One region of the Hoeflea ulvae genome, then DNA from elsewhere that is predicted to be linked to it. Evidence: riboswitches for the same ligand, from Rfam matches in the RefSeq annotation. Region 1 holds a riboswitch; the other holds the start of a gene.
What was found. Region 1 has a riboswitch for cobalamin ahead of bluB (5,6-dimethylbenzimidazole synthase). Riboswitches for the same ligand answer to the same signal wherever they lie in the genome.

Region 1 (15,203 bases):
AGCACGTCCAGCACGCCGGCCCGGGCAAGATCGGTCGCGGCGATATTGCCGGAATGCGAGCCGCCGCGCACCACATTGGGTGCGCCCATCAGCACGCTCATGCCGGCCTTGTGCGATGCCTTTGCCGCCTCCAGACTGGTCGGAAACTCAGCCAGCTTGACGCCAAAGCCGACCGCCTCGGTGACATGATCCAGGGTGGCGTCATCATGACTGGCTACGGTGATGCCCCGTTCTGCGCAAGCGTTGGACAGGACCTTGCGGTGCCTGTCGGAATATTGCGCGGAGGCCGCCTGCCGCCGGGCGACGAAGATATTGAACGCCTCGTCGGTCAATCCGCGCTTGACCTTGTGGTAGACCGCATATTGCTCAAGGGTCTGAAACTGGCGCTGGCCGGGCGCGTGATCCATCAGCGAGGCGAGCCGGACCCGGGAATCGGTCAGGAAATCGGCAAAATGATCCAGCACATCTGCCGCAGACACCTCGCAGCGCAGGTGAATGAGGTGATCGGCGCGCAAGCGGTTTTCCGCCCGCGCTTCGGCCAGGGCATCGGCAATCGCCCGCATTTCGCCCACCTCGAAACCGTCACCGGCATCCGATCCCAGCCGCAGGCAGTCAAACACCGTGGTAATGCCCGACGACGCGATCTGCGCGTCATGCGACTGGATTGCAGAAATCGCGTTCCAGCGCACGCCGGGCCGTGGCGTGTAATGCGCCTCGAGATGGTCGGTGTGCAGCTCGACCAGACCGGGGATGACATAGTCGCCCTCCATGTCGATGCCGCCGGCCGCATTGCCTTCGGAGATGTCGGCAATGACCCCGTCGCGCAAGACAATGCTCCCGGAGATCACCCGGTCTTCCAGCACCAGGCGGGCATTGGTGAAAACTGTTTCGGTGCGCATTCAGGCAGTCTTTCTCAATGGGCCCGACACCAGCGGTGTCCGGCTGTGAAACTCAAAGGGCGCGCCCGGTTCGGGCTCGACAAACAGCGACAGAGCGCTGACCGGAACCGGCCGGGACAGGATCGGGGCAAAATGCGCTTCCGCCGCCGCTTTCACGCGAAAAATGTCGGTCGCGGCCAGGCGTGTGGTCAGGGTCATGTGAAAGCGGAAACGGTCAAACACGTAAGGGTAGCCCCAGCGCAGCAGGTTCTTCAGCTCGACCGAGGACAGCGAATCGGGATTGCGCCGCTCGATGTCGCGCTCCGACAAGGGCGCGCGCAACGGCTCGAAGGCCTCGACGACGGAATTGGCAAAAAGGTTGAGCTCAGCAACCGGACCGCCCGGCACAAGGGCCAGGAACCCGTCGAGATTGCCGACAACCAGCGACGGGATCTCGAAGGCCGCGGCCGTGTCCGCAAAGACCTCGAGCGCATCAATCAGATCCGCCTCGCTCATGCCTTTGGCCAGTCGAAACGGTGCTTTCAGCGTCGCGTGGAAACCGTAGCGCCGAGCCGGACCGGTGATCGACGCCAGTTCGCCCGCTCCCACGCCGCCGAGGTCCGGGTGATCGACCGCCCTGCCGGTGGCCACATCGCGCCCGATCCAGCTGGCGCCCAGATCCGCGAGCACTTCGCCGGGACCGGGAGAAAAATAGAATGCATAGCGCATCAAGCCTGTCCCCTGCCGATCAGCAACCCGCGCAGGCGCGCGGATATCGTGTCAAAAACATACACCACCACCAGGATCAGCAGCACCATATAGGCAACATTTTCCCAGTCCGCATTGGTGCGCATCGCCTCCCACAATTTGAGGCCGATGCCGCCGGCGCCAACCGCCCCGATGATCGTCGCCGAGCGGGTGTTTGATTCCCAGAAATACAGCGACTGGCTGACAAACACAGGCAAAACCTGTGGCACCACGCCAAAACGCTGCACCAGAACCGGATTAGCACCCAGGGAGCGTACACCCTCACGTTGCTTCTCGTCGATATTCTCCAGCGCCTCGGAATAGAGTTTTCCCAGCGTTCCGGTGTCGGTGAAGAAAATGGCGGAAATACCGGCCAGCGGCCCCGGCCCGAAGGCGCGGGTGAAAAACAGCGCCCAGATCAGCATGTCGACCGAGCGCAGGAAGTCAAACAGCCGCTTGGTCACCTGGTTGGTCAGGAAACTCGGCGTGATGTTGCGCGCCGCCATGAAGGACAGCGGAAAGGCGATCGCGGTGGCAAACAGGGTGCCGACAAAGGCCATGACGATTGTCTGCCCCAGCTTGATGAACACATCGGCATGCTGCCATTCGGCATTGTAGAGAAAATTGTCGACGGCCAGTGACAGATTCGATTGCCCGGATTTGATCCGCTCGCCCCAGAGGATCGCCGCCATGACATCGCCAAAGCCGCGGTTCCAGAAGGCTGACGAGGGGTCGAAGACAAAATTCTCCCAGCCCAAAAAGCGCTGCCGGATCTTGACCTCGTCATCTTCGACTTCGACCCGGCCATCAAGGCCGAAACTGGCGATGATCTTTTCGCCGGGGCGGCGCTGAACCGCCCAGTCAGGCAATTCGCCCTCGGCGCGGACAACACCATCGGATCCAATATTGATGAGAAGACTTTCGCTGCCGCGATTCAGCAGTACCCGGTAGGGCTCAACCGCAACGCTGCCCGAGCCCATGTCGACCACGGCGCGCACCGGCAGTATTTTGCGTTCAGCGCTTGCGACGGCGTCCGGTTGTTGTTCTACCGTCGCACCGCCTGTTGCCGCCCCCGGCGCCATGAAACCGGTGGCCGTGCCCTTGGCTCCGGGAACCAGGAACCCGGAGGCTGCCGGCGTTGATGCAGCGGATGCCGCGGCTCTGGCCTCGGCCTGCACCGTCACTTCCGCAAGGTCTGTTACCAGCCAGTCGGGCTTCGGATCGGAACCGAGCGGCGAAAACCGCGGGAATTCCACATCGAGATAGCCGTCGTGATAGCCTATATCGGGCCGCACTTCATAGGACACCCAGTCCGCCAGATAGCTGCCGGCGATATCCCAGCTGCCGCGCTGCATCACCTGCCCGATGGTAAACAGGTTCCAGGCAAAGACCAGATAGAGACCGACCCCGGCGGCGATCAGAAGCTTGCTGTAACGGGCCAGGCACGACCGGTGGAACACGTCCGGATAGCGCTCGACGATGTCGGCAAGCCGATCTGCGGTCATCGCGGTCATAACAGGGCTCCTTTACGGGCACTGGCGAAGAATTGTTCACCCGCCACGCGTTTGCGCAGCCAGGCGGAAAACTGGTCCACGGCAATGACCGTAGCCAGAAGCAGCAGCACGATGGCGATGATCTTGGCCTCGTGGCCGCGGCTGATCGACAGGCGCAAGGCTTCGCCGATGCCGCCACCGCCAACTGCGCCGATGATGGTCGAGGCGCGCACATTGATTTCCAGCCGCATCAAGGTGTAGCTCAGGAAATTGGGCAGCACCTGCGGCACCATGCCGAAGCGCACCCGCTCGACCCAGTTGCCGCCCACGGCGCGCAAGCCCTCATCCGCCTTCATGTCGGCGTTCTCGACCACCTCGAAGAACATCTTGCCGAGCGAACCGATGGTGTGGATCGCCACGGCGATGATCGCCGGCACCGGCCCCAGCGACAGGATCGCGGCAAAAAAACCGGCAATGACGATTTCGGGGAAGGCGCGCAGGATCTCCAGAAACCGCCGCACGAAGCCACGCAGCCAGCCCCTCGCCGTCAAATTGGCTGCGGCCAGAAAGCACAACAGGAAGCCGAAGACGAAGCCGATGATGGTGGAGACGATGGCGATGTTGATGGTCTCGATCATCTTGTAGACATATTCGGGCACGTAAAGGCTCTCGGTCAGCCAGACCCGGCCGACCGGATAGTCATATTTCAGCGAGCCGTCGTCATAGGGGCTCTTGAGATCGAACATCGCGCGCCAGATCTCCCAGCCGTCGCGCGGGATCAGGTCGCCGAAAAAGTCGAACAGATGCGGCAGCCGGTCCCAGAACTTGCCGGCATTGGTCTCGTTGGCAAACCACAGCGACCCGGCCAGCGCCAGCAGTAGAAGCGCAAGGCCCAGGCCGGTATAGATCCGGCGCTGACGGGCCAGCGCCTGCCAATGCCGTTCGGTCTCGGCAACCATGTGGGAATGTCGCGGCGTGGTCATGGAGAATTCCTGTCTCGACAGGGCAAACCGCGGCCCCTTTGGCAGGAACCGCGGTTGTTCGGTGGGTGTGAAGCTTACGAGCCGATCTTGGCGCGGCGCGCGTCGATGATCGCCTGATAGAAGCTGGCGTCAACTTCGGTGAAGCCCTTGTAGTCGCCGCCCTGGATCGCCGAGAAGCATTCCGGATCGCTTTCCGGCAGGGCCATCATGAAATCCTTGAACTTGGCCTTCATGTCGGTGTCCATCGATGTGCGAACCACGATCGGGCCGTTCGGGATCAGCGGCGACTGCCAGACCTGGACCAGGTCACCCATGTCGACGATACCCTTGTCGACCATCTTCTTCAGATTGCCCGAGGTGTAGCCGTCCTTGAACTCGCCAACGCCGGAAGCCCAGGTGGTGCCGGCATCGAAATTGCCCTTGACCACTTCGAGAACCAGGTTCTCGTGACCGCCGCCGAAGCCGGTTTCACCGAAAAACTCGGCAATCGGCGCACCGATGGCGGCAGGCAGGGTCACCGAGGGAACCAGGTAACCGGAGGTGGAATCCGGATCGGCAAAACCGAGCTTCTTGCCCTTGAGGTCAGCCAGCGTGGTGATGCCCGAATCCTTGCGCGCGACCATGACCGAGTAATAGCCGGTGGCGCCATCGGTCTGGATGGTGGTCAGGATCGGCTCGACCGCCTTGGGGTCCTCGAGATAGACCTTGGCATAGCCCGAAGCGCCGAGCTCCGCATAATCGAGCGTGCCGCCAAGCAGGCCCTGAATCACGCCGTCATAATCGGCAGCCGGAAACAGCGAGACTTTTTCAACGCCGAGAACTTCCGGCAATTTGTCTGACATGCACTGGAAATTGCGCAGCCGGTCGGCTTCGTTTTCGCCACCGATGATACCGATGCGGAAATCCTTGAGGTCTTCGGCAGCGGCCGGCTGGGCGGCAGTGACAGCGGCAATCGAGGCCGCGGCGAGAAGGGCTTTCTTGAACATTGATCTGCTCCTGGTGAGATCCGGCGGGATGCCGGCTGTTTGTCGGGTATGGCCTGTCACGCGGGCAAGGCGACCCCGGCGACTGCAGTATTGGCGCTCAACGCCGGCTGCAGCGGACCGGTGGATTTGGGCCTGACCGGCACCACGGGGCGGTCGGCGGAAATCGATGTCGAGGTGATGCTCTCGGAGATCTCGGTGCCGTCGCCGGAAGCGCCATAGATCATCCGCACGGCGCTGGTGGTGAGCTCCGTCGGCGAGTCGTCAAACACCACCTTGCCGCCGGCCATGCCGATCACCCGCTCGCAATAGGCGCGCGCGGTGTCGAGCGTGTGCAGATTGGTGATCACGGTGATGCCTTCACGCTCGTTGATGTCCCTGAGCGCATCCATAACGATCTGCGCATTGAGCGGGTCGAGCGAGGCGATCGGCTCGTCGGCCAGAACCATCGATGGCGACTGCATCAGCGCTCGCGCTATGGCGACACGCTGCTGCTGTCCGCCCGACAGGGTGCCCGCCATCTGCAATGCGGTCTGGGCAATGCCGAGCCGCTCAAGGGCAGCAAGAGCGCTGGCGCGCTCCTCGATGGTAAAGATATTGAGGATGTTGAGGATCGTCGAGCGGTGGTTAAGGCGGCCAAGCAGCACATTGGTCAGCACATCCAGCCGCGGCACCAGATTGAACTGCTGAAAGATCATGGCGCAGTCGCGCTGCCAGTTGCGCAGGTCCGCGCCGCCGAGCCCGGACACGGTTTTGCCCTCAAATCGGATCTCGCCGCTGCTTGTCGGGGTCAAGCGGTTGATCATCCGAAGCAATGTCGATTTGCCCGCCCCGGACCGACCGATAATACCGACCATCTGCCCTTCCGGGATCGACAACGATACGCAATCAACAGCGATGTTGGCGCCAAAGCGTCGGGTCACGTCGGTCAATTCAAGCATGGACTGGCTCCTCTGGGGTCACGGTTGATCGTGTGACTTTCGAGGACTGGACTAGCCCAGCCATGTGAAGCGGCAATGTCGGTTTGATGTCAGATTTGTTACTCCCCACAAGCCCGCTTCCAAATGGGTCAGCTGCCAGCATTTGTGCCGTTTACGGGCTTGCGCTCCCGTCTCCGCCGTGGCCCTATGCGCAGGTCTGGTGCCCGCTGATGCGGGAGAATCGGGAATTCGGTGAAAATCCGGAACGTGCCCAACGCTGTAAAGGGGATGGTCCGCGCGACAGGCCACTGGGAAAGCCCCGGGAAGGCGCGCCGGCCAGATGATCCGAAGTCAGAAGACCGGCCAGATGTCATAGCCTTTCAGCGCACGGACAGCGCTGCGGGGTGTTCACGGATTGTTGGGGGATCAAACAATGCCGAAGACATCCATGCTGCGTGCAGCAGAGCCGTTTCTGGCGGCTGAACGCGACGCCGTCTACAAGGCCATCTTCACCCGCCGCGATGTGCGCGACCAGTTTCTGCCCGACCCCATACCCGGAGACGTCACCCGACGGTTGCTGAATGCTGCCCACAATGCGCCGTCTGTCGGTTTCATGCAGCCGTGGAATTTCATCACCATACGGGACCAGGCCGTGCGCGAGCGCATCGCCCATGCCTTTGGCAAGGCCAATGACGAAGCCGCCGCAATGTTTCCCGAGCACAAGCGGTCCGAATACGCCGCGCTCAAGCTTGAAGGCATCCGCAAGGCGCCGCTCAACATCTGCGTGACCTGCGACCGCACCCGCGGCGGAAAGATCATTCTGGGCAAGACCCACAATTCCAACATGGATCTCTACAGCACCGTCTGCGCGGTGCAGAACCTGTGGCTCGCCGCGCGTGCCGAGGGCATCGGCATGGGATGGGTAAGCATCTTTCGCGACGCCGATCTCAAATCCATTCTCGGCATTCCGGACCGGATCGAGATCGTCGCCTATCTCTGCCTGGGTTATGTCGACGAGCTCTATGAGCGGCCGGAACTTGAGGTCAAGGGCTGGAACCGCAGACTGTCCCTTGAGGATCTGATTTTCGAGGAGCGCTGGCAGGGCGAACCCTAGCCCTCATACTTCTCGATAAACGCCTCGACCGGCAGCGCGCGGAAATCCTTGAGCGCCGCATGCAGCCGTTCGTGCTCCCAGTCCCACCAGGCCAGCGCGTCAAGCCGGCCGGAGATATCGTCCGAGAAACGCTGCCGGATGGTCCGTGCCGGCACGCCGACGGCAATGGCGAAATCGGCGACGTCTTTTGTGACCACCGCATTGGAGCCGATGATGGCGCCGTTGCCGATGCTCACGCCAGGCATCACCACTGCGCCATGTCCGATCCAGGTGTCGTGGCCGATCGAAATCCCCTGCCCGGCGCGCCAGTCGAAAAATTCGGGGTCGTCGCTCTCGCCGTCGAAATACCAGGATGAGCGGTAGGAAAAATGATGCTGCGAGGCGCGCTGCATCGGATGCATGCTGGCATAGATCCGGACATGGCTGGCGATATTGGCGAACTTGCCGATGGTCGCATAGGCAATCTGGGTGTTCTCGACGCAATAGGAATAATCGCCAATCGTCGAATGCGACACCGTGCTATGGGCGCCGACTTCGGTGTAGCGACCCAGCGTGGACTCCACGATTTTCGCCGTGGGATGCACCAGCGGTGTTTCCGACAGCTTGGTCATGCCGCCGACTTTCCGGCGGCAAATGCCGCTACATCGATGATGTGATCGGCCACTGCATTGCGCACGTCCTGGTCGTGGAAAATGCCCAGCAGTGCTGCGCCATCGGCCTTCTTGCGGGCGATCAGATCGATCACCACTTCGCGGTTGGCGGCGTCCAGCGACGCCGTCGGTTCATCGAGCAGCAGGATCGGGTGATCGGTGATGAAGCCGCGGGCAATGTTGACGCGCTGCTGTTCGCCGCCGGAAAAGGTCGCCGGCGGCAGCGACCAGAGTTTTTCCGGCAGATTCAGTTCGGCAAACAGATCGGCCGCCCGCTGGCGCGCCACCTCGCGCTCGACGCCGCGGATCAACAGCGGTTCCGCCGCCACATCGAGTGCCGACACGCGCGGCACCGCCCGCAAAAACTGGCTGACATAGCCGATGGTGTCGCGCCGGATCTCCAGCACCAGGCGCGGATCGGCGCTGGCGACATCGATGTGACGGCCGTGATGGCTGACCAGGATCTGGCCGCTGTCGGTGCCGTAATTGCCGTAGAGCATCTTCAGGATCGAGCTCTTGCCCACCCCTGACGGGCCGCCAAGCACCGCGCAGGAGCCGGCTGTCAGCGAAAACGACACATTGGCGACAACCGGCAGTTCGACGCCGCCGCGCATATGCATGATGAAGGTTTTTTGAACGTCTGAAGCAACAAGCAGCGTGTTCATGGGGCTAAACCTGCAGGATCGAGGAAACGAGGAGCTGGGTGTAGGGCGCGCGCGGATCATCAAGCACCCGGTCGGTAAGACCGGCCTCGATCACCCTGCCCTCCTTCATCACGATCATCCGGTCCGACAACAGCCGCGCCACCGCCAGATCATGGGTGACGACGACCACGGCAAGACCGAGATCCGAGACCAGCCCGCGCAACAGATCCAGCAGCCGCGCCTGCACCGAGACATCCAGGCCGCCGGTGGGCTCATCCATGAACACCAGCCGCGGTTCGGTGACCAGGTTGCGGGCGATCTGCAGTCGCTGGCGCATGCCGCCGGAAAAGGTGCGCGGCTGATCATCGACGCGATCGGCCTGGATTTCCACCCGTTCGAGCCACTCGATCGCAGCCCCGCGGATATTGCCGTAATGCCGGTTGCCCACCGCCATCAGCCGCTCGCCGACATTGGCGCCGGCCGAGACTGTCATCCGCAACCCGTCGATCGGGTTCTGATGTACGAAACCCCAGTCGGTGCGCATCAGATAGCGGCGCTCGGCTTCCGCCATCTTATAGATACCGGCACTTATCCCGTCCCGCATCCGGTAGCGCACGGTTCCACAGGTCGGCGTCAGCCGCGAGGAAATGCAGTTAAGCAGCGTGGTCTTGCCGGAGCCCGATTCCCCGACAATTGCTAGCACCTCACCCGGCCAGACATCGAAACTGACATCGGTGCAGCCGATGCGGTTGCCATAGACCCGGGTCAGGCTGTCGACGCTGAGCAGCGGCTGCTTGGCTGCAGAGGTGATCCCCCCAACCGACGCTTCAAGTGTTTCAGAAAGGCTCATCACATCGCCTCCATTTCGCCATCGGCTTCATCGCCCAACAGCTCACCACGGTGGCCATCGGCCCTGCGGCTTTCGCAATAATGGGTGTCGGAACAGACGAACATCCGCCCTCCCTTGTCATCGAGCACCACCTCGTCGAGATAGACCTGCTCGCCGCCGCACAACGCGCAGGGCTGCTCAAAATGCTGGATTTCGAACGGGTGATCCTCGAAATCAAGGCTGACCACCTCGGTGTAGGGCGGGATCGCGTAGATCCGCTTTTCCCGGCCCGCGCCAAACAGTTGCAGCGCTTCGGACTGGTGCATTTTCGGATTGTCGAATTTCGGCGTCGGCGACGGATCCATCACATAGCGCCCCTCAACCTTGACCGGATAGGCATAGGTCGTGGCGATATGACCGTTGCGGGCGATGTCCTCGTAGAGTTTGACATGCATCAGGCCATATTCCTCGAGCGCATGCATCTTGCGGGTTTCGGTCTCGCGCGGCTCGAGGAAGCGCAGCGGTTCCGGGATTGGCACCTGGTAGACCAGAACCTGGCCCTCGGTCAGCGGCGTTTCCGGTATCCGGTGCCGGGTCTGGATGATCGAGGCGTCGGCTGTCGCGGTTGTCGTTGCCACGCCCGCGGTCTTGGCGAAGAAGGCCCGGATCGACACCGCGTTGGTGGTGTCATCCGCTCCCTGGTCGATCACCTTCAGTACATCGTCGCGCCCGATGATCGCCGCAGTCACCTGCACCCCGCCGGTGCCCCAACCATAGGGCATCGGCATTTCGCGGGACGCAAACGGTACCTGGTAGCCGGGAATGGCGATGCCCTTGAGGATTGCGCGGCGGATCATCCGCTTGGTCTGTTCGTCGAGATAGGCGAAATTGTAACTCGCCAGATTCTGCGAGCTCGTGTCCTGTGTCAGCGCGTTCATTCCGCGGCCTCCTTCGTGTCATCCTCGGCAGCGGTGTCGTCTCCCGCCTTCGCTGCGGCCTCGAAATGCTCAGTGCGCATGCGGCGCACCAGATCGAGTTCGGCCTGGAAGTCGACATAGTGCGGCAGTTTGAGGTGCTCGACAAAACCGGTCGCCTGCACATTGTCGCAATGCGACAGCACGAATTCCTCGTCCTGCGCCGGCGCAACAATGTCCTCGCCGAGTTCGGATGCGCGCAGCGCCCGGTCGCACAATGACATCGCCATCGCCTTGCGCTCGGCCTGACCGAAGACCAGCCCGTAGCCGCGAGTAAACTGCGGCGGCGCCTTGTCCGAGCCCTGGAACTGGTTGACCATCTGGCATTCGGTCAGTTTCACCCGGCCGATCGCGACGGTAAAACCGAGTTCGGGGATCACCACCTCGACATCGACTTCGCCGATGCGGATTTCACCGGCAAAAGGGTGGCTGCGGGCATAGCCGCGCTGGGTCGAATAGGCGAGTGCGAGCAGAAATCCCTCGTCGCCACGCGCCAGCGTCTGCAGCCGCGCATCACGTCCCATCGGGTATTCCGTCGGCGTGCGGGTGATATCGGCCACCGGGCGGGAGGCGTCCGTTACCGGATCGTCCTCGATCAGCCCTTCATCGCCCAGAATGTCGGAGACGCGGGTGACTTTCTCACCGCTCTCGGCAGCCGTTGCGGGAGACGGCACGGGCGCATCCCCGCCGAGCTCCGGGTCCAGCAGCCGGTGGGTGTAATCGAAGGTCGGACCAAGTAATTGCCCGCCCGGCAGATCCTTGTAGACCGCCGAAATCCGCCGCTCGACCACCATCTTGCCGGTGTCCATCGGTTCGGAATGGCCAAACCGCGGCAAGGTGGTCCGGTAGGCGCGGAGCAGGAACACCCCCTCGATCAGGTCGCCGCGTGCCTGCTTGATGGCGAGCGCGGCCAGTTCGGGATCGTAAAGCGAGCCCTCGCCCATCACCCGGTCGACGGCGAGCGACAATTGCCCGGCTATCTGTTCCAGCGTCAGGCCCGGCACATCCGTGTCGCCCCGGCGGCGGGCGGCAAGCAGGCGATGCGCATTGGCGATGGCGGCTTCGCCGCCTTTTACTGCAACATACATCTTACGCTCCCTCTCGGACAAGACGAGTGCTGCGCGGCAATGCCGCCACGCAGTCAGGACCTGCCAGGATCAGATCGATGCCGCGCGGAAACGCAGCCCGGTTGGCCTGCCATTGCGCCTCGAAATGCGGCGGCATCGGATCGGGCGCCAGCGACGCCTGATGCTTGATGCCCGGACCCTGCAGCACCAGCGGCGCGCCATCGGACAGGCTCGCAACCTGCAGGATCACCGTCGTCGAACGGTCCGGGAATTCGTGGGTGCCGAGCGAAAACCCGTTCAGCGCCGAAAGGCTTTGCGGTGCGGCGACAAGTGCGAAGGCGGCATCCGAAGGCTGGCTTGTAACCGGCGCGCCGGTGTGGAACACGATCCAGTCCCGGACGGCGGATGATCTGGTCAGCGCCGGATCCAGCCAGACGGGCGTGTCCGCATCGGCCAGCATGACGATCAGCGCCGAGGCCGAAGCCGATAACGGCGTCGGCGGCGCGGTCACCACCGGCAGATCCTGCACCGAGCCGGGGCGCGCCATGGCGTCCATCAGGGCGCGGAACACGGTTTGCGAGGCGCCGACTGGATTGGCGAACCCGCCTTCATAGATAGTGGAATCAAAATCAGCGGATGGCATCAGTCTTCCCCCCGCACCATGGTGAAAAAATTGACCCGCGTCGCCGCGGTCTCTTCGCGCAGCCTGGCATCAGCCTCGCCTGCCAGTTTCTCCAGCGGCGCAATGATATCGCGCTCGATCATCTCCGAATGGGCCGGGTCCTGCGCCAGCGCGTCGATGACGGCGACCAGTTGCGCCTTGCGGCTGTCGCGGCCGCTGATCATGGCGTGCCCCACCTGTCCGCCCTCGATCCGCACCGTCACCCGGGTCGCCGACATTTCGCCGACATGGAACGGCTGACCGCTGCCGCCGATCTGTCCCTGCAGCGCCACCAGCCCGGATTCCGGGCCACGCAGCACATCCACCGCCGGGTCCAGCCCGGTCTGTTTCCACAACCCCAGCAGCTCACGGCTTGGCGCCTTGGCCAGCACCGACAATCGTCGTTTCCGTGCGGCCACGTCGGCGGTCTCCGTTGCATCCTCTGTTGTTCCGGCCAGCGCCATCGCGATCTCCTAATTTGTCTATTTATCTAGACAACCATATCAATTACACTATACCTAAACCCACCCTGTGACGAGCCTGTGACAGCACGAAAGGAAGTTGTGCGTGGAGAGATTGCAAAGACGCACCGGCATTGCGCTGTGGCGGCAGGTTGCCGACCAGATCCGCCAGTCGGTGCTGACTGGAATGGCCGCCAATGAGCGATTGCCCGCCGAAGCGGAACTGGCCACCCGGTTCGGCGTCAACCGTCATACCGTGCGCGCAGCCATTGCAGCACTCGAGAAGGAAGGCATCCTGCGCGCCGAACAGGGCCGCGGTACCTTTCTCAATGACCGCAAGCGGCTGAGCTATCCGATCGGCCCACGCACCCGGTTCTCCTCGGGGCTGGAGGATCAGGCGCAGACCCGATCCGGCCGGCTGCTGTCGAGCCGGACCACCCCTGCCCCGCCGCATGTGGCCAGCGCCCTGTCATTGCCGGCGGATGCGCCGGTGATCCAGATGGCGACGGTGTCGGCGGCGGACGGCGTCCCGGTCTCTGCGGCGACGTCGTGGTTTGATGCCCGCCGCTTTGGCGAGATTGCAGAAATTTACGCCGAGACCGGCTCGATCACCGCCTCGCTGGCGCGGCTGGGCGTGGATGATTACACCCGCAGGAGCACCGCGGTGGAGGCCCGTCATGCCAGCCGCGAGGATCTCGACCTGCTCGGGCTCTCGCCCGGCGCCATCGTGCTGCTCACCCGTTCTATCGACGTCGATCCGGAAGGCCGGCCGCTCCAATATGGCGAATCCCGCTTTGCCGCCGACCGGGTGGAATTGCTGATCGACAGCGCACCTCCTGCGCGACCGGTCGGCATCATCTGATCTCACTGCTCCCATCGTCACAAAACTGAGAACTGAATCATGTCTAAGCCTGCCAGCAAGACGATTGCTCAAGGTTCAGGCGGGACCCGTGACCAAAAAATACCGGACCATCTTTCTTTCCGACATTCACCTCGGCACGCCCGATTGCCAGGCTGACATCCTCATCGACTTCCTGCGCGAGCACGACGCGCAGACCATCTATCTGGTCGGCGACATCATCGATTGCTGGCGCATGAAGCGGAAGGGGTTCTTCTGGCCGCAATCGCACAATGACGTGGTGCAGAAATTGCTGCGCAAAGCGCGCAAGGGAACCCGCATCGTCTATGTCCCCGGCAATCACGACGAGTTGCTGCGCGATTATCAGGGCGTCCATTTCGGCGGCATCGAGGTACGCGAGCGCGACCTGTTCGAGACTGCTGACGGCAGGCGGCTTCTGGTCATCCACGGCGACGAATTCGACATGGTGGTGATGAATCACCGCTGGCTCGCCCATCTCGGCGACATCGCCTATGGCCTGGCGATGTGGACCAACAAATGGCACAACCGCACCCGCCGGTTGCTCGGCCTGCGCTACTGGTCGTTCTCCCGTTGGGCCAAGCTCAAGGTCAAGAGCGCCGTCAATTTCATCTCCGATTTTGAGGAAGTGCTGGCCGAGGAAGCCCGCAAGCATGGCGCGGACGGCGTCATCTGCGGCCATATCCACCACGCCGCCAACGAGATGCGCGACGGCATCCGCTACATCAACACCGGCGACTGGGTCGAAAGCTGCACCGCGGTGGTCGAGCATGCCGATGGCCGCATGGAGATCATCGACTGGTCGCGCCGCATCTCGGAAAAAGCCGGACTGGCGACAACGCCGTCGCCTCGGCAGATCACCAATCCACAGGACCGCGCCGCATGAGCGCCGGCACCAAAAATTCTCTCCATTGGAGCATTCAGCATGACCATGATTGAATCCACCGCCATCGGCGCCCGTATCGACGGCGCCGTCGTGCGCAACACCGCCCTGTCCTCGACCGGATTGCTGGAACGGGTGTTTTCCACAGCCTTCCGCGGCCTGGTCTATCCGCAGATCTGGGAAGACCCGCTGGTCGACATGCAGGCGCTGGCGCTCAAACCAACCGACACGCTTGTCACCATCGCGTCGGGCTCCTGCAATGTCATGTCCTATCTGACCGCCAATCCGGCCGAAATCATCGCCGTGGATCTCTCGCCGGCGCATGTGGCGCTGGGCAGGCTCAAACTGGCCGCGGCCGCCCATCTGCCGGACCACACCTCGTTTTCCAACCTGTTCCGCCATGCCAATCTCAAATCCAACGTGGCGCTTTACGAGCGTCACATCCGTCCGCATCTTGATGAGGCAACACGGGCCTATTGGGATGGCCGCGAAGTCAGTGGCCGCCGCCGCATCAGCCGCTTTTCCCGCGGCTTCTATTCGACCGGCTTGCTCGGACGGTTCATTTCCGCCGCCCACGTCATCGGCAAACTCTACGGTGTCGATCCGCGCGACTTGCTGCGCATGGACAGCGTCGAGAAACAGCGCGAATTCTTCCAGTCCCGCATCGCCCCGGTATTCGACAGCCGCAGCTTCAAAGCGCTGACCTCGCTGCGCGCCTCGCTGTTCGGGCTTGGCATTCCGCCGGCACAATATGAAGCACTGGCCGGTGACGCAGCCGATGGCATGGTTGGCGCTTTGCGGGTGCGCACGGAGCGGCTGGCCTGCGGCTTTCCGCTCAAGGACAATTACTTTGCCTGGCAGGCCTTTGGCCGCGGCTACCAGCCAGGCGAAGCAGCCAGCCTGCCGCCCTATCTGCAGGCGCATCATTTCGAAACGGTCCGGCGCAACGCCGGCCGGGTGGCAATCGTCAATGAAAGCATCACCGCCCTTCTGGCCCGCCGTCCCGCCGCCTCGGTTGACGCCTTCGTGCTGCTCGATG
Region 2 (15,203 bases), 320 kb from region 1:
TCCTGTCGGCCGGGCCTATCGCTACGGCGCCGATCAGATCCGGTTTCACATGGCGGCATTTGTCTGAAAGACACACCAAGACCGGCTCGAACGTAACGATCCATTGGATCTTGATCGTGTCAGATCGAGAATATATTTTCATTGAAATCAATTTGTTAGAGGGGAATCTCATGGATTCTCAAAGTCTCGCTCTTGCAAAAGATATATCTTTACGCAGATAATACGGTATCAAGTGCTATCGATATCCGGAAAGGAAACTCACAATGTTTGGAATGCACAAACACAGGTGCCACCGCCCACATCTCCATTTCGCCGGTCCGGACGGACCAGGCGGACGTGGCGGCGGCGGACGCGGCCCGTTCGGGCGCCATCGCGGCGGACCCTTTGGCGGCGGCGGCAAGCGCATGTTTGACGCTGGCGCATTGAGGCTGGTGGTTCTCGGTCTGATCGCCGAGCAGCCGCGTCACGGCTACGACATCATCAAGGCGCTGGAAGCCCGTTTCCAGGGCGCCTACAGCCCGAGCCCCGGCGCGATCTATCCGATGCTGCAGATGCTGGAAGAAGCTGATCTCGTGTCCTCGCAAATGCAGGGCGCCAAGAAGCTTTTTGCAATCACCGAAGAGGGGAAGGCCTATCTCGGGGAAAACCGGGTGGATCTCGACCGGATCAATGCGCAAATCGACGAGGCATCCGAAGAAATCCAGGGTGTGTCGCTGGGGGCCGAGTTCCGCGCCCTGCGCAAGTCGCTGTTCCGGCAGGTCAGAAGCGGCGGGTTTTCAGCGGATCAGGCGCAAAAGGCGCTGGAAATCCTGAAAAAGGCCCGCGGCGACATAGAAGCCCTGCAGGATCAGGGCGGCCGCGACTGACGGTCGGCTTCAAGCGCCCTGACGCAACATGAAAAAGGCCGGGGCTCGCGCTCCGGCCTTCTCATCATGTCGATCTGCTCGTGGTGTCACCCCCGACGGCCGCGGCGTTCGCGGGTCGGTGGGGCCGAGGTGGCGGCGACGGTGTTGCGCATCGGGCCGATGCGCTCGACGATGGATTCGACCGTCGGGCGCTGGGCCTTGATATGGGTGTCGACGGCTTCGCGCATCGCGGCCAGGTGATTGCAGGAGGTGCCGCAGCAGCCGCCGATGATGCGGGCGCCGGCATCAATGGCCAGACGGGCATAATCGGCCATCAGCGGCGGTGTGCCGGAATAATGGATTTCGGCGCCGCGGAATTCGGGGATGCCGCAATTGCCCTTGACCACGACGATCGCATCCGGATCGGCACCGGTCATGTCGAGCAGGGAAGACAGGATGTCGGAAGCGCCGACGCCGCAATTGGCGCCGACCGCAAAAGGGCCGTCGCCGATATCCTTGGCCAGCGAATGGATGTCGCGCGGATGCACGCCCATCATCGTCTTGCCGGCGGTGTCGAACGAGCCGGTATAGACATAGGGCAGATCGTGGCGCACCGCGGCTTCGGCGGCGGCGCGGATTTCATCGGTCGCCGACATGGTTTCGATCCAGACGACATCGATGCCACCGGCCTTGAGGCCCTCGATCTGTTCGGCAAAGGATTCGACGGCTGACTCATAGGTCATGGCGCCAAGCGGCACCAGCAGGTCGCCGGTGGGGCCGACGGAGCCGCCGACAATCACCTTCCGCGGCGCCTTGTCAGCGACGGCGCGGGCGATCTCTGCAGCCTTCTTGTTGAGCGCATGGACGCGGCCATGGGCGTCGTGCAGCTTGAGCCGGTTGCGGGTGCCACCGAAACTGTTGGTCAGGATGATGTCGGAGCCGGCATCGACGAAATCCTGATGCAGCTTGGTAATCTTTTCCGGCGCGCTCTCGAGCCACATTTCCGGCGCTTCGCCTGATTCCAGCCCCATGGCGAAGAGGTTGGTCCCGGTTGCGCCGTCGGCGAGCAGAACGCCTTTTTCGGCGAGCAGATCGGCAAGCGGATTGGAAGCGGGCATGGAATTCTCCTGTTAAACTCTCTACCACATAAAGATATCTTTATGTCATTGCAAGAAAGATCGCGGACGGACATCAAAAAACCCGCAGACGCTGGTGTCTGCGGGTTTTTCCATTTGAGTGCGCGGGCGATGCGGCCCGCGGCGGCAAGGATCAGGCGGCGGCCGACTCGTGGTCGACCGGGGTGACCATGGCCGAGATCACCTCGTTGATCGCCAGCTTGCCGATGACGGTGCCGGCGGCGTCGATCACATGAGCCTCGGACATGTTGTCGTCGGTCATCTTCTTGGCGGCGACTTCCAGCACGGTACCGGATTTGATAGGCATGCCCTTGGGCTCGCCGGTCACCGGCTCCATGACCATGTCGATGGAGATGACCCGTCCGCGATTGACCTCGCGCACGAAGCTGGAGATGTATTCGTCGGCCGGGCGCAGCACGATTTCCTGCTTAGTGCCTTGCTGCACCACCTCGCCGTCGCGCAGAATGGCGATGCGGTCGCCAAGGCGCAGCGCCTCGTCGAGATCGTGGGTGATGAAGACCACGGTCTTGCGGATTTCCTTCTGCAGATCAAGCAGAACCGTCTGCATGTCCATGCGGATCAGCGGATCAAGTGCGGAAAATGCCTCGTCCATCAAGAGGATAGGGGCGTCATTGGTCAGCGCCCGGGCAAGCCCGACGCGCTGCTGCATGCCGCCCGAGAGCTGGTTGGGGTAGTTGTCCTCGAAGCCGTCCAGGCCAACGCGGGAAATCCAGCGGCGCGCCTGCTTTTCCTGCTCATCGCGGGGAATGCCCTGGATTTCGAGGCCATAGACCGCGTTTTCCAGCACCGTGCGATGCGGCAGAAGCGCGAATTTCTGGAACACCATCGCAGTCTGGTGACGCCGGAACTCGCGCAGTTCCATCTCGTTCATCTTGACCACGTCCTCGTCGCCGACGATGACTTCGCCTGCGGTCGGGTCGATCAGCCGGTTGATGTGACGGATCAGGGTTGATTTGCCCGAGCCCGACAGGCCCATGACGACCTGGATGCGCCCGCCCGGCATCTCGATATTGATGTCCTTCAGACCCAGCACGTGGTTGTGCTTGTCATTGAGTTCGGACTTCGACATGCCGTTCTTGACGGCTTCGATATGCGCTTCCGGATCGGATCCGAAAATCTTGTACAGATTCCGGATGCTAATCCCGCTGCCAACAGTATCCTCAGCCATGAACGACCTCCAAGTGCTTCTGCAACCGTTTGCCATAGGCCTGGCTGGTGCGGTCAAAGATGATGGCGATGCCGACAATGGCGAGGCCGTTGAAAATACCCAGCGTGAAATACTGGTTCGAAATGGCCTTGAGAACCGGCAGGCCAAGGCCCTGCACGCCGATCATCGAGGCGACGACGACCATGGCGAGCGCCATCATGATGGTCTGGTTGACGCCGGCCATGATGGTCGGCAGCGCCAGCGGCATCTGCACATTCTTGAGCCGCTGCCAATTCGATGACCCGAAGGCGTCAGCCGCCTCGAGCACATCCTTGTCGACCAGCCTGATGCCGAGATTGGTCAGGCGGATGATCGGCGGAATGGCATAGACCATCACCGCAATCAGGCCCGGCACGCGGCCGATGCCGAGCAGCATGACCACGGGAATGAGATAGACGAAGCTCGGCATGGTCTGCATCACGTCGAGAACCGGATTAAGCACCGCCTGGATCCGGTCGGAACGGCCCATCAGGATCCCGATCGGGATGCCGACGATGATCGCAAGGATCGTTGCAACGACCGTCATCGCGACGGTTTTCATGGTGTCTTCCCACATGTCGAAATAGCCGATCAGCAGCAGGGTGATGACAACGCCGACGGTGATCTTGGCGCTGCGGCTTGCAAACCATGCGATCAGTGCAAATCCGAGGATAACCAGCGGCCAGGGCGAGCTGGTGAGCAATTGCTCGACGCGGTACATGAACCACTGCACCGGATAAAGCGCAGCTTCAAAAGTGTCGCCATTGGCGCGGGTGAAATTGCGGAAACCCAGGTCGATCGTCTTTTTCAAGGCGGTCAGTCTGTCGGTGTCCATTGCGGGAAATTCTGTGAGCCAGTCCATTGTCACGCTCCAAAAACGGGAAATAGTGTGTGCGGATCCCGTGGGATCAGCGATCCATCGCTGCCTTCAGTCCGACGAATGCGCATTGCGGCGCGTGCCCCCGGTTCCGGCTCCCGGCCAACGCAGCTGACTGTCCCCCGGCTGCGGTTGTCCGGATAAAAATATGGCGGACCGAGGCCCGCCATATTGCAAGCGATGGGTTACATCACTGCTTTCTTGATTTTCTCAGCGGCTTCCGGGGAAACCCACTTCGTCCAGATGTCCTCATTGGTCTTGAGGAAGTGACGAGCGCCGGCTTCACCGGTTGCCTGGTTTTCGGCCATCCATGCGAGCAGCGTGTTCACAGTGGAGTTGGGCCAGCTGCGGCTTGCCAGATAGTCATAGGCAGGGCCGGCACGCTTTTTGAAGTCGTCGGTGACAACCGTGTAGACTTCGGACTTGGACCAGGCATTCTTCACGGGATCCGGGCAATCGGTGATCGATGTGCAGCGGTCCCATTCTTCCTTGTTATGCTCGACGCCATGGTCAAGCTTGACCATTTCGTATTTGCCGAGGATCGCGGTCGGTGCCCAGTAATAGCCAAGCCAAGGCTTTTCGCTTTCGTAGGCCTTGGCGATCGAGCCGTCGAGGCCTGCAGCGGAGCCGGTTTCAACAGTGACCCAGCCCTTTTCTTCAGCGCCATAGGCCTTGAAGAGATTGGTGGTGATGATGCGGCAACCCCAGCCTTCAGGGCAGTTGTAGACGCCGCCCTTGCCTTCGTTTTCCATGCCGGGGGCAGGGAACAGTTCCGGGTGAGCCAGCGCATCGTCAATGGTCTTGATTTCCGGGTGGGCGTCCGCCAGATATTTCGGGATCCACCAGCCTTCGACGCCGCCATCGCTGAGCGATTCGGAGGCGTAATGCAGCTTGTCTTCGGCAACAGCGGCATCCAGCAGGGTGCGGAGCGAGTTGATCCAGGCTTCCGGAGCAACATCCGGTTCCTGCTTTTCAACCATCGAAGTCAGTGTCGGCGTGGTGTCGCCGGCAACCAGTTCAGCTTCGCAGCCATAGCCTTCCGACAGAATGACCTGGTCGATGTTGGCGAGAACTTCAGCCGAAGCCCAGTTCATGTTTGCGATTGTGACCCGGCCGCAATCGGCGGCGGATGCTGCGCCGGCAAAACCCATGAGGCCTGCGGCGAGGACGGTGGAAGCGAGAAGCTTCTTCATGTTAAGACCTCCCAGTCTTATTACTGCAGTGTTTGTTCCATTTTTCAGCAAATCCGGTCACTGCGCCTATACCGGAGCCTATGGAATTGAAGGCAGTTCGCCTCTTGGTTATTGAAAACCAAAACATACGCCATTTGCGACGCAAAGACGACATCAATTAGCGTAAGTGCGTCTCACGGCGCTCTGAATAGAGCTGACCGTGGATTGAGAGGCGCGCTTGATCGCTGATTGAAATGCCATGTATCAGGGTAAGGACTTGGCGCGGGAAATCAACAGCGCCTCTGATAAATCGCGAAATTGGCTGCGGATGAGCGTTCGGCGGGACATCGGATTGTGCGTTATCCAAATTAAATGCCAGATTCATGATTGCTTAGGGTTTCACTAACTCTCCGGTAAGGATGTCCGGGGTAAACCTAACTCACGGCGGGGGACAACCGCCGACCATTCCGGATCAGGTATTGCGTACCGGGATGTCGTGAGCCTCGCGCGTATTTGCGAGGACGCCAGGCGTATTCTTTGGCAGGCCGTTCGGATCGCAAGGTCCGGGCGGCCTTCGCATTTGTGCCTTGAACGCCTCGTCGCTTCCTGATGATCGGCTGCGCCGACAGCAAAAGACCGGACGTTGTGCACGCCCGGCCTTGCTGATTCTTGCCGTGGTGTCGGTGAGCCCGCGTGAGCGGGTGTCAGCCGGCTGAAAAGGTGCGGATGAAGCTGTTGAGGATGCCCGTCCGCGGCTTTTCATTGGCCTTGGCTGCCGGAAGGACGTTGTTCCATGCAATCTGAACGCGATTGGCGGAGTTGAATACGTAAAGCATAGCGATGTCCTTCCATTTTGTGTTGACGACGTTGACTTGGCATCTGCTCTATGCGGTTGGCCCTTGCCGGGATGCACCAAAGCCGCCACCGGATGTCGCATTTCAGATGGGGCAAAAAGAAAGTTTTGGGCGGCCCGGAGCCAAGGCGTTCCGGAGGGCCAAAACCCCTTTGGTAATCGCTATTGCGATGCTATCGACAGGCCATGACGCAGGCATTGATGTTTCAGGGAACAGGGTCGGATGTCGGCAAGACCGTGCTGGTTGCGGGCTTCTGCCGGCTGGCGGCCAATCACGGGCTGACAGTGCGGCCGTTCAAGCCGCAAAACATGTCCAACAATGCCGCCGTCGCCGATGACGGCGGGGAAATCGGCCGGGCGCAATGGCTGCAGGCGCTGGCCTGCCGGGTGCCGGCCAGCGTGCACATGAACCCGGTGCTGCTCAAGCCGCAGTCGGAAACCGGGTCGCAGGTGGTGGTGCAGGGCAAGGTGTTCGGCCATGCGCGGGGCCGCGACTACCAGAAGCTCAAGCCGCAGCTGATGGCGGCGGTGATGGACAGTTTTGCCCGTGTCACAGATGGCGCCGACCTGGTGCTGGTCGAAGGCGCCGGTTCGCCGGCGGAGATCAATCTGAGACCCGGCGACATCGCCAATATGGGCTTTGCGACAGCGGCGGGTGTGCCGGTGGTGCTGGTGGGCGACATCGACCGGGGCGGAGTGATCGCCTCGGTGGTCGGCACTCACACGATCCTGCCGGATGAAGACCGGGCGATAATCGCCGGCTATCTGATCAACAAGTTTCGCGGCGATGTCAGCCTGTTCGATGACGGAATCTCGGCAATCGAGCGCTTCACCGGCTGGCCGTGCCTGGGGGTGATTCCGTGGCTCAAATCCGCGGCGCGTCTGCCGGCGGAGGATTCGGTGGCGCTGGAACGGTTGACGCGGGGTGAGGCGAGGGCGCTCAAGATCGCGGTGCCGGTGTTGTCGCGGATCGCCAATTTCGATGATTTCGATCCGCTCAGGGCCGAGCCGGAGGTGGAGCTGGTGTTCGTGCGCCCCGGCGAGCGGCTGCCGGTTGATGCCGGCCTGGTGATCGTGCCGGGATCGAAATCGACCATTGCGGACCTCGGTGATTTCCGCCGCCAGGGCTGGGACGACGACCTGCAGGCGCACCGCCGCCGGGGTGGGCGCATCATCGGCATTTGCGGCGGCTACCAGATGCTGGGGCGGAGCGTGCGCGACCCGCAGGCGCTGGAAGGCGGCGAAACGCTTGCCGAAGGTCTGGGCCTGCTCGACATCGACACCGAAATGGCGCCGGAGAAAACCGTCCGCAACATCCAAGCGCGCTCGGCGGAAAGCGACATCGCGCTCTCGGGCTACGAGATCCATCTCGGTGTCAGTCAGGGGCCGGACTGCGCCCGGCCGATGACGCTGCTCGATGGCCGTCCCGACGGCGCTGTCTCGCCCGACGGCAAGGTGTCGGGCACCTATCTGCACGGGCTGTTCGATTCGGACGCCTACCGCGCAAGCCTGCTGGCGGAGTTCGAGATCCACGGCGGCAAGACCAATTACCGTGCCGATGTCGATGCGGCGCTGGACGAGATCGCTGCGGAGCTTGACCGCCTGGTCGGGTTCGCGCGGATGATGGAGATGGCTGCCCGGATTCGTCGCGGATAGGCTGTGCGGTGGCGCTGCGGTGATTGACAGTCCGGCACGCCGGTCCTATCACTTGAGGTTCGAATGGTTCCAGAAACCCAAGTTGGTTTTCCGGATCAAAAGGGAATGCGACGAGATGGACCCAATCAGGGCATCTTTATCGCAGCCGACCCCGCGACTGTAGAGCGGTTAGGCGAATGTCACCGGGCCCGGCAGGCCAGAGTGGTGGAAATACAATGGTGTTTTTCCGTCATCTTGAAGCTCCGGACCGGACAAGCCACTGACGTGGCGGCATGATCAATCGGCGCGGACGCCTCTTTGTCTACGAATCGTCCCGTTTTCATGACCGCATTCACGTTGGGAAGGCCGGCATTTGCTGATGATCGACGGCAACGTCGACGTGACCCGCGAGCCAGGAGACCTGCCATTCGCACCGGTTGAGAGCCGGACCTTCGGAGGAATGTTCTTCCGGAGTCACTCACGGAGGTTGTCATGTCTACCCATACCCAATCGCTTTCCCTGACCGATCGTATCGGCGCACGCACCGTTGCCGGCCTGATGGCCCTGGTCATCGGTTCCATTCTGGTGTTCGGAGTTGGCCTTGCCAATTCCCAGACGCTGCACGATGCAGCGCACGACACCCGTCATTCCTACGGCTTTCCCTGCCACTAAGGGATTGATGTCATGATTGTCAGATTGCTCCTGGCGGCCCTGGCCGCCGGGCTCATTGCCGGTATGGCGATGACGCCCGCTCAATACCTCAAGACCATTCCGCTCATCATGCAGGCTGAAGCCTATGAGCATGGCGAGGTTCCCCACAGTCACGGGGAAACTGAAAATGCCGTCGCAGCGCCTGCTGCGGAGGCCACTGGCCATGGCCATGACCATGGCGCCGAAGACTCGATGCTCGGTTTCGGCCGGTTCTGGGATACGGTTCTGGCCAATCTGGTGGCCGGCGCCGGCTTTGCCTTGATGCTTGCCGCCGTGGCACTGCTTACCGGGATTGGTTTCCCGGAGGGCCGTGATGGTGTGACGCGCGGTTTGCTGCTCGGCGCGGCAGCGTGGTTCTGCGTCCAGCTCGCCCCGTCGATGAGCCTGCCGCCCGCGGTGCCCGGCTTTCCCTATGCCGATCTTGGCGACCGGCAAGGCTGGTGGGTGATCGACGTCGTCGCTTCGGCGATCGGTGTCTGGTGCATCGCGATGCGGCCGGAATGGCTGGTCAAGGCTTTGGGCGTCGTCCTCATTGTCGCGCCGCATATCTGGGGCTCGCCGGTCCCGGAAGACCTCTCAAGCGAAGTGCCTGCCTATATCGCCTCGGCCTATGCGGCGGCGTCATTGGCGACAACGCTGTTCTTCTGGCTGCTGCTCGGTGGCCTGCTGGGCTCGTTCCTGTCGCGGGTTCCAGAGGAACAAACGGCGTGAGCGATCGCCTGCCACCGGTGACACTGGTGCTGGGCGGTGCCAGATCGGGCAAATCGGCTTTTGCCGAAGGGTTGGTCGAACGCGCTTCGGCCAGGCGGCTTTATCTGGCGACGGGCCAGGCCTGGGACGACGAGATGCGCGAGCGGATCGCCTCGCATCAGCAAAGGCGGGGCGAGGGGTGGGAAACCATCGAAGCCCCGGTTGAGCTGGCGCAGGCCCTGCAGACCCAGGCCCGTGCCGATCGCCCTGTGCTGGTCGACTGCCTGACGCTGTGGGTCACCAATCTGATGCTCGGCGAACACGATATCGGCACAGCCTTTGACGGGCTTGCCGCAACCATTCCGACGCTCAAGGGCCCCGTGGTTCTTGTCTCCAATGAAGTGGGCTTGGGCATTGTGCCCGACAACGCCATGGCGCGGGCATTCCGTGATCATGCCGGCCGTCTCCACCAGTTAATTGCGGGTCTGGCCGACGAAGTTCATTTCGTCGCCGCCGGCCTGCCACTCAAAATGAAGGGCTGACGCCATGATTGGTTCGAAAATTCCCGCCACCGTGATCACCGGCTTTCTAGGTGCGGGCAAGACCACGCTGATCCGCCACATGCTGACCAATGCCAAGGGCAAGCGGATTGCGCTGATCATCAACGAGTTCGGCGATCTCGGTGTCGATGGCGACGTGCTCAAGGGCTGCGGCGAGGAAGTCTGCAGCGCCGACGATATTGTCGAGCTGACCAATGGCTGCATCTGCTGCACGGTTGCGGATGATTTCATCCCGACCATGGAAAAGCTGCTGGCGCGCAAGGACCGGCCGGATCACATCGTTATCGAGACCTCCGGCCTGGCGCTGCCGCAGCCGCTGGTCGCCGCCTTCAACTGGCCCGGCATCAAGACGCAAGTTACCGTTGATGGTGTGGTCACCGTGGTCGACAGCGCCGCCGTTGCCGCCGGCCGCTTCGCCCATGATCACGACAAGCTGGACGCGCAGCGTCTGGCTGACGAGGGGCTCGATCACGAAAGCCCGCTCGAGGAGCTGTTCGAGGACCAGCTCACGGCCGCCGATCTGATCATCCTCAACAAGGCCGATCTGATCAGCGCCGCCGAACTCGAAGGCGTGCGCGCCGGAATAGCCGGCCACCTGACGCGCAAGCCGATCTTTGTCGAGGCGCGGCAGGGCGAAGTGGCGCCAGAAGTGCTGCTGGGGCTGGGGATCGGCACTGAAGACGACATCGCCAACCGCAAGTCGCATCACGACATCCACCACGCTGATGGCCATGAGCATGACCATGATCACGACGAGTTCGAAAGCTTTGTTGTCTCGCTCGGCCCTGTCAGCGACGCGGCTGCGTTCAACGAAGGGCTCAAGAACCTGATCACCACCCACGACATCCTGCGGCTCAAGGGCTTTGCCGATATGCCCGGCAAGCCGATGCGGATGGTGGTTCAGGCGGTGGGCAGCCGCATCGACACCCATTTCGACCGGCCATGGGCGGGCGGCGAAACGCGCGAAACCCGGCTGGTGGTGATCGGCCTGCACGACCTTGACGAGACAGCCATCCGCGCAGGTCTCGCCGGGCTGACCGGATAATGCATCTGCTGGTCGCACAGAAGGGAAGCCTGAGCGATGGCGACGAGGCCGTCGACCTCGGGCAGAGCCCGGGCGACATCCTGTTCCTGAGTGCTGCCGATACCGAACTTGCCAGCATCGCAGCGGCGCGGCAGACGACAGGCAATCTGACCTGGCGGCTGGCGAGCCTCAGCGATCTCAAGCATCCGATGTCGGTCGACACCTTTGTCGCGAAGATGGCGCCGAAGGCCAGGCTGGTGGTCGTCCGTGCGCTGGGCGGTGCCAGCTATTTCGCCTATGCGCTCGAAAGCCTGCATGCGGCCTCGGTCGCAAATAACTTCAAGATTGCGGCATTGCCGGGCGATGACCGGCCCGATCCTGGGCTGGAGCCGCTGTCGACGCTGGATCCGGCGGCGCGCGACCAGCTCTGGGCCTATCTGATCGAGGGTGGTGCCGAAAATGCCCGCGGGCTGATCGAATTTGCCGAAGCGCTGCTGGACGGCGGCGAGCAACCTGCACCGGCGGCTCCGCTGCTCAAGGCCGGGCTGTGGCATCCAACCGTGAGCAATCCCGCGCTAGACGATCTGAGCAAGGACTGGATCCCGGGCGCGCCGGTGGCAGCGATCTGTTTTTACCGGGCGCTGGTTCAGAGCGGACAGACTGCGCCGGTGGCTGCCTTGTGCGACGGGCTGAAGGCCGAGGGCGTCAACGCGCTGCCGGTGTTTGTCTCCAGCCTCAAGGACCCGGTCTCGGTCGGCACCGTGGAAGCGATTTTCGCCGATGCGGCGCCTGACGTTGTGATCAATGCCACCGGATTCGCGGTGTCCTCGCCGGGCGGGCAGACCAAGGGCACGGTGCTGGAATCGACTGGCGCACCGGTGTTGCAGGTAGTGTTTGCCGGTGGCGGCCGCGAGGCCTGGGCCGCGTCGCAACAGGGCCTGACCTCGCGCGATCTGGCCATGCATGTGGCGCTGCCTGAAGTCGATGGCCGGGTGCTGAGCCGTGCTGTGTCGTTCAAGTCGGCGGCGCGCTTTGACGAGACGGTGCAGGCCAATATCGTCACCCATGCGCCGGAGCCGGACCGGGTGCAGTTTGTCGCTGAGCTGGCATCGCGCTGGGCGCGGTTGCGGCGCGCACAAGCCGCGGATCGCCGGGTGGCGATCGTGCTGGCCAATTATCCCAACGGCGATGGCCGTATAGCCAATGGGGTCGGGCTGGACACGCCGGCCGGCACCGTCGAAGTGCTGCGGGCGATGGCCAAGGCCGGGTACCAGACCGGCGAGCTTCCGGCTGACGGCGACGCGCTGGTCACGGCGCTGAAGGCCGGGCCGACCAATGCCATTCGCGACGATCGCAGAGGCGGGGTGCCGTTGTCGCTTGATGCCTACAGGACGTTTTTCGAAGCACTCGATCCAACTATCCAAGCCGCAGTCACCGAGCGCTGGGGCGCGCCCGAGACCGATCCGTTCTACCGCGACGGCGCATTCCATCTGGCGCTGCTGACATTCGGCAATGTCGCCGTCGGCATCCAGCCGGCGCGCGGCTACAATATCGATCCCAAGGCCAGCTATCATGCGCCGGATCTGGTGCCGCCGCATGGCTATTTCGCCTTCTATGCCTGGCTGCGCCAGAGTTTCGATGTCCATGCGGTCATCCACATGGGCAAGCACGGCAATCTCGAATGGCTGCCGGGCAAGGCATTGGCCTTGTCGCGGGCCTGCTATCCCGAAGCTGTGCTTGGGGCCATGCCGCATATCTATCCCTTCATCGTCAATGATCCGGGCGAGGGGACGCAGGCCAAACGGCGCACCTCGGCCGTCATCATCGACCATCTGACGCCACCGCTGACCCGGGCTGAAAGCTACGGACCGCTCAGGGATCTCGAAGCGCTGGTCGATGAATTTTACGAGGCGTCGGGCCATGATCCGCGACGGCTGAAATTGCTCAAAGCCCAGATCCTTGATCTGGTGCGCGATATCGGGCTCGACGCCGATGCCGGGATTGTGCCTGGTGATGATGATGATCTGGCGCTGGAAAAGCTCGACGCCTGGCTGTGTGATCTCAAGGAAATGCAGATCCGCGACGGGCTGCACATCTTCGGGCTCTCGCCCGAGGGCGGGCTGCTCATCGATCTCACCGTGGCGCTGGCGCGGATCAAGCGCGGCGAGGCGCCGGGCGAAGACAGTCTGCAGCGGGCGATTGCGCGGGATGCTGGACTGTCGGGTCAAAACCCCTCCCCAACCCCTCCCCACAAGGGGGAGGGGCTCGGCTCAGCGGGTGACGCGCATTCTGAAACAACTATCGACAACGGAAAATCCGGATTTTCTTCTGTGAAGGCGCGGCCGTCTAGCCCCTCCCCCTTGTGGGGAGGGGTTGGGGAGGGGCCTTTGTTCGACCCCCTCGATTGCGCCATGGGCGAACCATGGTCCGGTCCCAAGCCTTCAATTTTGCAATCAGTTTCCGACGATCTCTGGCGCACGAATGGCGATACGGTCGAGCGGATCGAATTGCTGGCGATTGAGCTGGTGTCGGAACGCCTGGCCTTGCCGGATGACTGGCCCGCGACGCGGGCGGTGATGGAGAACATCGAAACCCTGATCAAGCCATCGGTCGAGGCTTGCGGCGATGCTGAAATCAACGGGCTTCTGACGGCGCTCGATGGGCGGTTCGTCGCGCCGGGGCCTTCGGGTGCGCCGACGCGGGGGCGGCCGGACGTTTTGCCGACGGGGCGGAATTTCTATTCGGTGGACAGCCGTGCGGTGCCGACGCCGGCGGCCTGGGAGCTGGGGCAGAAATCGGCGGAATTGCTGGTCACCCGGCATGTTCAGGATCACGGCGAATGGCCGACCTCGATGGCGCTGACCGCCTGGGGCACATCCAACATGCGCACCGGCGGTGATGACATTGCCCAGGCGCTGGCGCTGATCGGCGCCAAGCCGGTCTGGGATCCGGCCTCGCGGCGGGTCACCGGCTACGAGATCATTCCACTGGCGATGATGAACCGGCCGCGGGTTGACGTCACCTTGCGGATTTCCGGCTTTTTCCGTGATGCCTTTCCCGACCAGATCGCGTTGTTTGACCGGGCAACCCGTGCTGTTGCGGCGCTGGACGAGGACGAGGCTGACAATCCGCTGGCGGCACGGGCGCGAAGCGAAGCCGCCGGGTTGATTGCCAGCGGGGCTTCGCCCGAGGCCGCTGCACGGCAGTCCTCGTTCCGGGTGTTCGGCTCCAAGCCGGGGGCCTATGGCGCCGGGCTGCAGGCGCTGATGGATGAGGGCGGCTGGACTGATCGTGGCGAGCTGGCCGAGGCCTTCGTCGTCTGGGGTGGCTATGCCTATGGCGCGGGCGAAGAGGGGCAGGCAGCGCATGAGCTGTTCGAGCAGCGGCTCTCAACCGTGGAGGCGGTGGTGCAGAACCAGGACAACCGCGAGCATGATCTCTTGGATTCCGATGATTACTACCAGTTCGAAGGCGGCATGACGGCGGCAGTGGAAGCGGCGCGCGGCACCCGTCCTGCGATCTATCACAATGACCATTCCCGGCCCGAGCGCCCGGTGATCCGTTCGCTGGAGGAAGAGATCGCCCGGGTGGTGCGCGGTCGGGCGGTCAATCCGAAATGGATCGCGGGCGTCAAGCGTCATGGCTACAAGGGCGCCTTCGAGATGGCGGCGACGGTCGATTATCTGTTTGCCTTTGCGGCGACCACCGGGGCGGTGCGCGACGCGCATTTCGACGCGGTCTACCAGGCCTATCTGATGGACGAGGACACGCTCGCTTTTCTGCGTGAGAAAAACCCGGATGCGCTGAGAGAAATGGCCGAAAAATTCGAGGAAGCAATCGAGCGCGGGCTGTGGACGCCGAAGAGCAATTCGGCCAAGTTTGCGCTTGCCGATCTTGCCCACGGACACAAGGACTGAGCATGACTGTCGACATAAGCGTGATCACCGACACAAGTGGCGAGTTCGCAGACACGATCGAAGCCATTATCGACGGGACCGCGGCCAAGCTGGGACTGCCGTTCGAGCCCGAGCAGCTGCAGCTCAAGGCCTGTGGCGTCGATGGGGAACTGGCTGGCGGCCTGACGGCGCATACGGTTCAGGGCTGGCTGTTCATCAAGCTGCTCGGCATTGCCGAGGGCCAGCGCGGCAGCGGCACTGGTCGCGCGCTGCTGGCCGGGGCCGAGGACTTTGCCCGGCAGAAAAATCTGGCCGGGGTCTATCTCGACACCTTCGAATTCCAGGCCCCGCGATTTTACAAGGGATTGGGCTATAGTGAATGCGGCCGGCTGCCGGCAGTCGAGGGGGCTAAGCAGCGGATCTGGTTTGCCAAGACCTTCGATCCGCCGCAGGCCTGAATGGCCCGGCAGGGCCAGCGACCCGGCAGATTTGCCGGTCAGTAGTGATGATGAACAGGATGGACAAGCGATGAGCGAACGCGAAAAGATCACTGACGGAATGAGCGAAGAGCAGCTCAATGAGCGCCATGCCGAAAAG

Region 2: it holds a riboswitch for cobalamin, as region 1 does, so the genes downstream of both, OEG82_RS18045 (CbtB domain-containing protein) here and bluB (5,6-dimethylbenzimidazole synthase) in region 1, are expected to answer to the same signal.

What each region holds. Positions count from the first base shown of each region.
Region 1 is NZ_JAOVZQ010000001.1:3,460,689-3,475,891, forward strand. Features, by position in the region: gene OEG82_RS16435 (alpha-D-ribose 1-methylphosphonate 5-triphosphate diphosphatase) at 1-899, opposite strand, end outside; gene OEG82_RS16440 (DUF1045 domain-containing protein) at 900-1,607, opposite strand; gene phnE (phosphonate ABC transporter, permease protein PhnE) at 1,607-3,139, opposite strand; gene phnE (phosphonate ABC transporter, permease protein PhnE) at 3,136-4,101, opposite strand; gene phnD (phosphonate ABC transporter substrate-binding protein) at 4,176-5,087, opposite strand; gene phnC (phosphonate ABC transporter ATP-binding protein) at 5,144-6,025, opposite strand; cobalamin riboswitch at 6,206-6,386, shown strand; gene bluB (5,6-dimethylbenzimidazole synthase) at 6,438-7,118, shown strand; gene OEG82_RS16470 (DapH/DapD/GlmU-related protein) at 7,115-7,729, opposite strand; gene phnL (phosphonate C-P lyase system protein PhnL) at 7,726-8,433, opposite strand; gene phnK (phosphonate C-P lyase system protein PhnK) at 8,438-9,262, opposite strand; gene OEG82_RS16485 (alpha-D-ribose 1-methylphosphonate 5-phosphate C-P-lyase PhnJ) at 9,262-10,179, opposite strand; gene OEG82_RS16490 (carbon-phosphorus lyase complex subunit) at 10,176-11,303, opposite strand; gene phnH (phosphonate C-P lyase system protein PhnH) at 11,305-11,925, opposite strand; gene phnG (phosphonate C-P lyase system protein PhnG) at 11,925-12,407, opposite strand; gene phnF (phosphonate metabolism transcriptional regulator PhnF) at 12,505-13,266, shown strand; gene OEG82_RS16510 (UDP-2,3-diacylglucosamine diphosphatase) at 13,355-14,167, shown strand; gene OEG82_RS16515 (BtaA family protein) at 14,207-15,203, shown strand, end outside.
Region 2 is NZ_JAOVZQ010000001.1:3,782,585-3,797,787, reverse strand. Features, by position in the region: gene OEG82_RS18085 (ferredoxin) at 1-67, shown strand, start outside; gene OEG82_RS18080 (PadR family transcriptional regulator) at 264-866, shown strand; gene bmt (betaine--homocysteine S-methyltransferase) at 953-1,963, opposite strand; gene OEG82_RS18070 (quaternary amine ABC transporter ATP-binding protein) at 2,115-3,170, opposite strand; gene OEG82_RS18065 (ABC transporter permease) at 3,163-4,050, opposite strand; gene OEG82_RS18060 (ABC transporter substrate-binding protein) at 4,251-5,258, opposite strand; gene OEG82_RS18055 (hypothetical protein) at 5,942-6,073, opposite strand; gene OEG82_RS18050 (cobyric acid synthase) at 6,277-7,746, shown strand; cobalamin riboswitch at 7,794-8,168, shown strand; gene OEG82_RS18045 (CbtB domain-containing protein) at 8,218-8,397, shown strand; gene OEG82_RS18040 (CbtA family protein) at 8,410-9,147, shown strand; gene cobU (bifunctional adenosylcobinamide kinase/adenosylcobinamide-phosphate guanylyltransferase) at 9,144-9,668, shown strand; gene cobW (cobalamin biosynthesis protein CobW) at 9,673-10,731, shown strand; gene cobN (cobaltochelatase subunit CobN) at 10,731-14,627, shown strand; gene OEG82_RS18020 (GNAT family N-acetyltransferase) at 14,630-15,064, shown strand; gene cobO (cob(I)yrinic acid a,c-diamide adenosyltransferase) at 15,135-15,203, shown strand, end outside.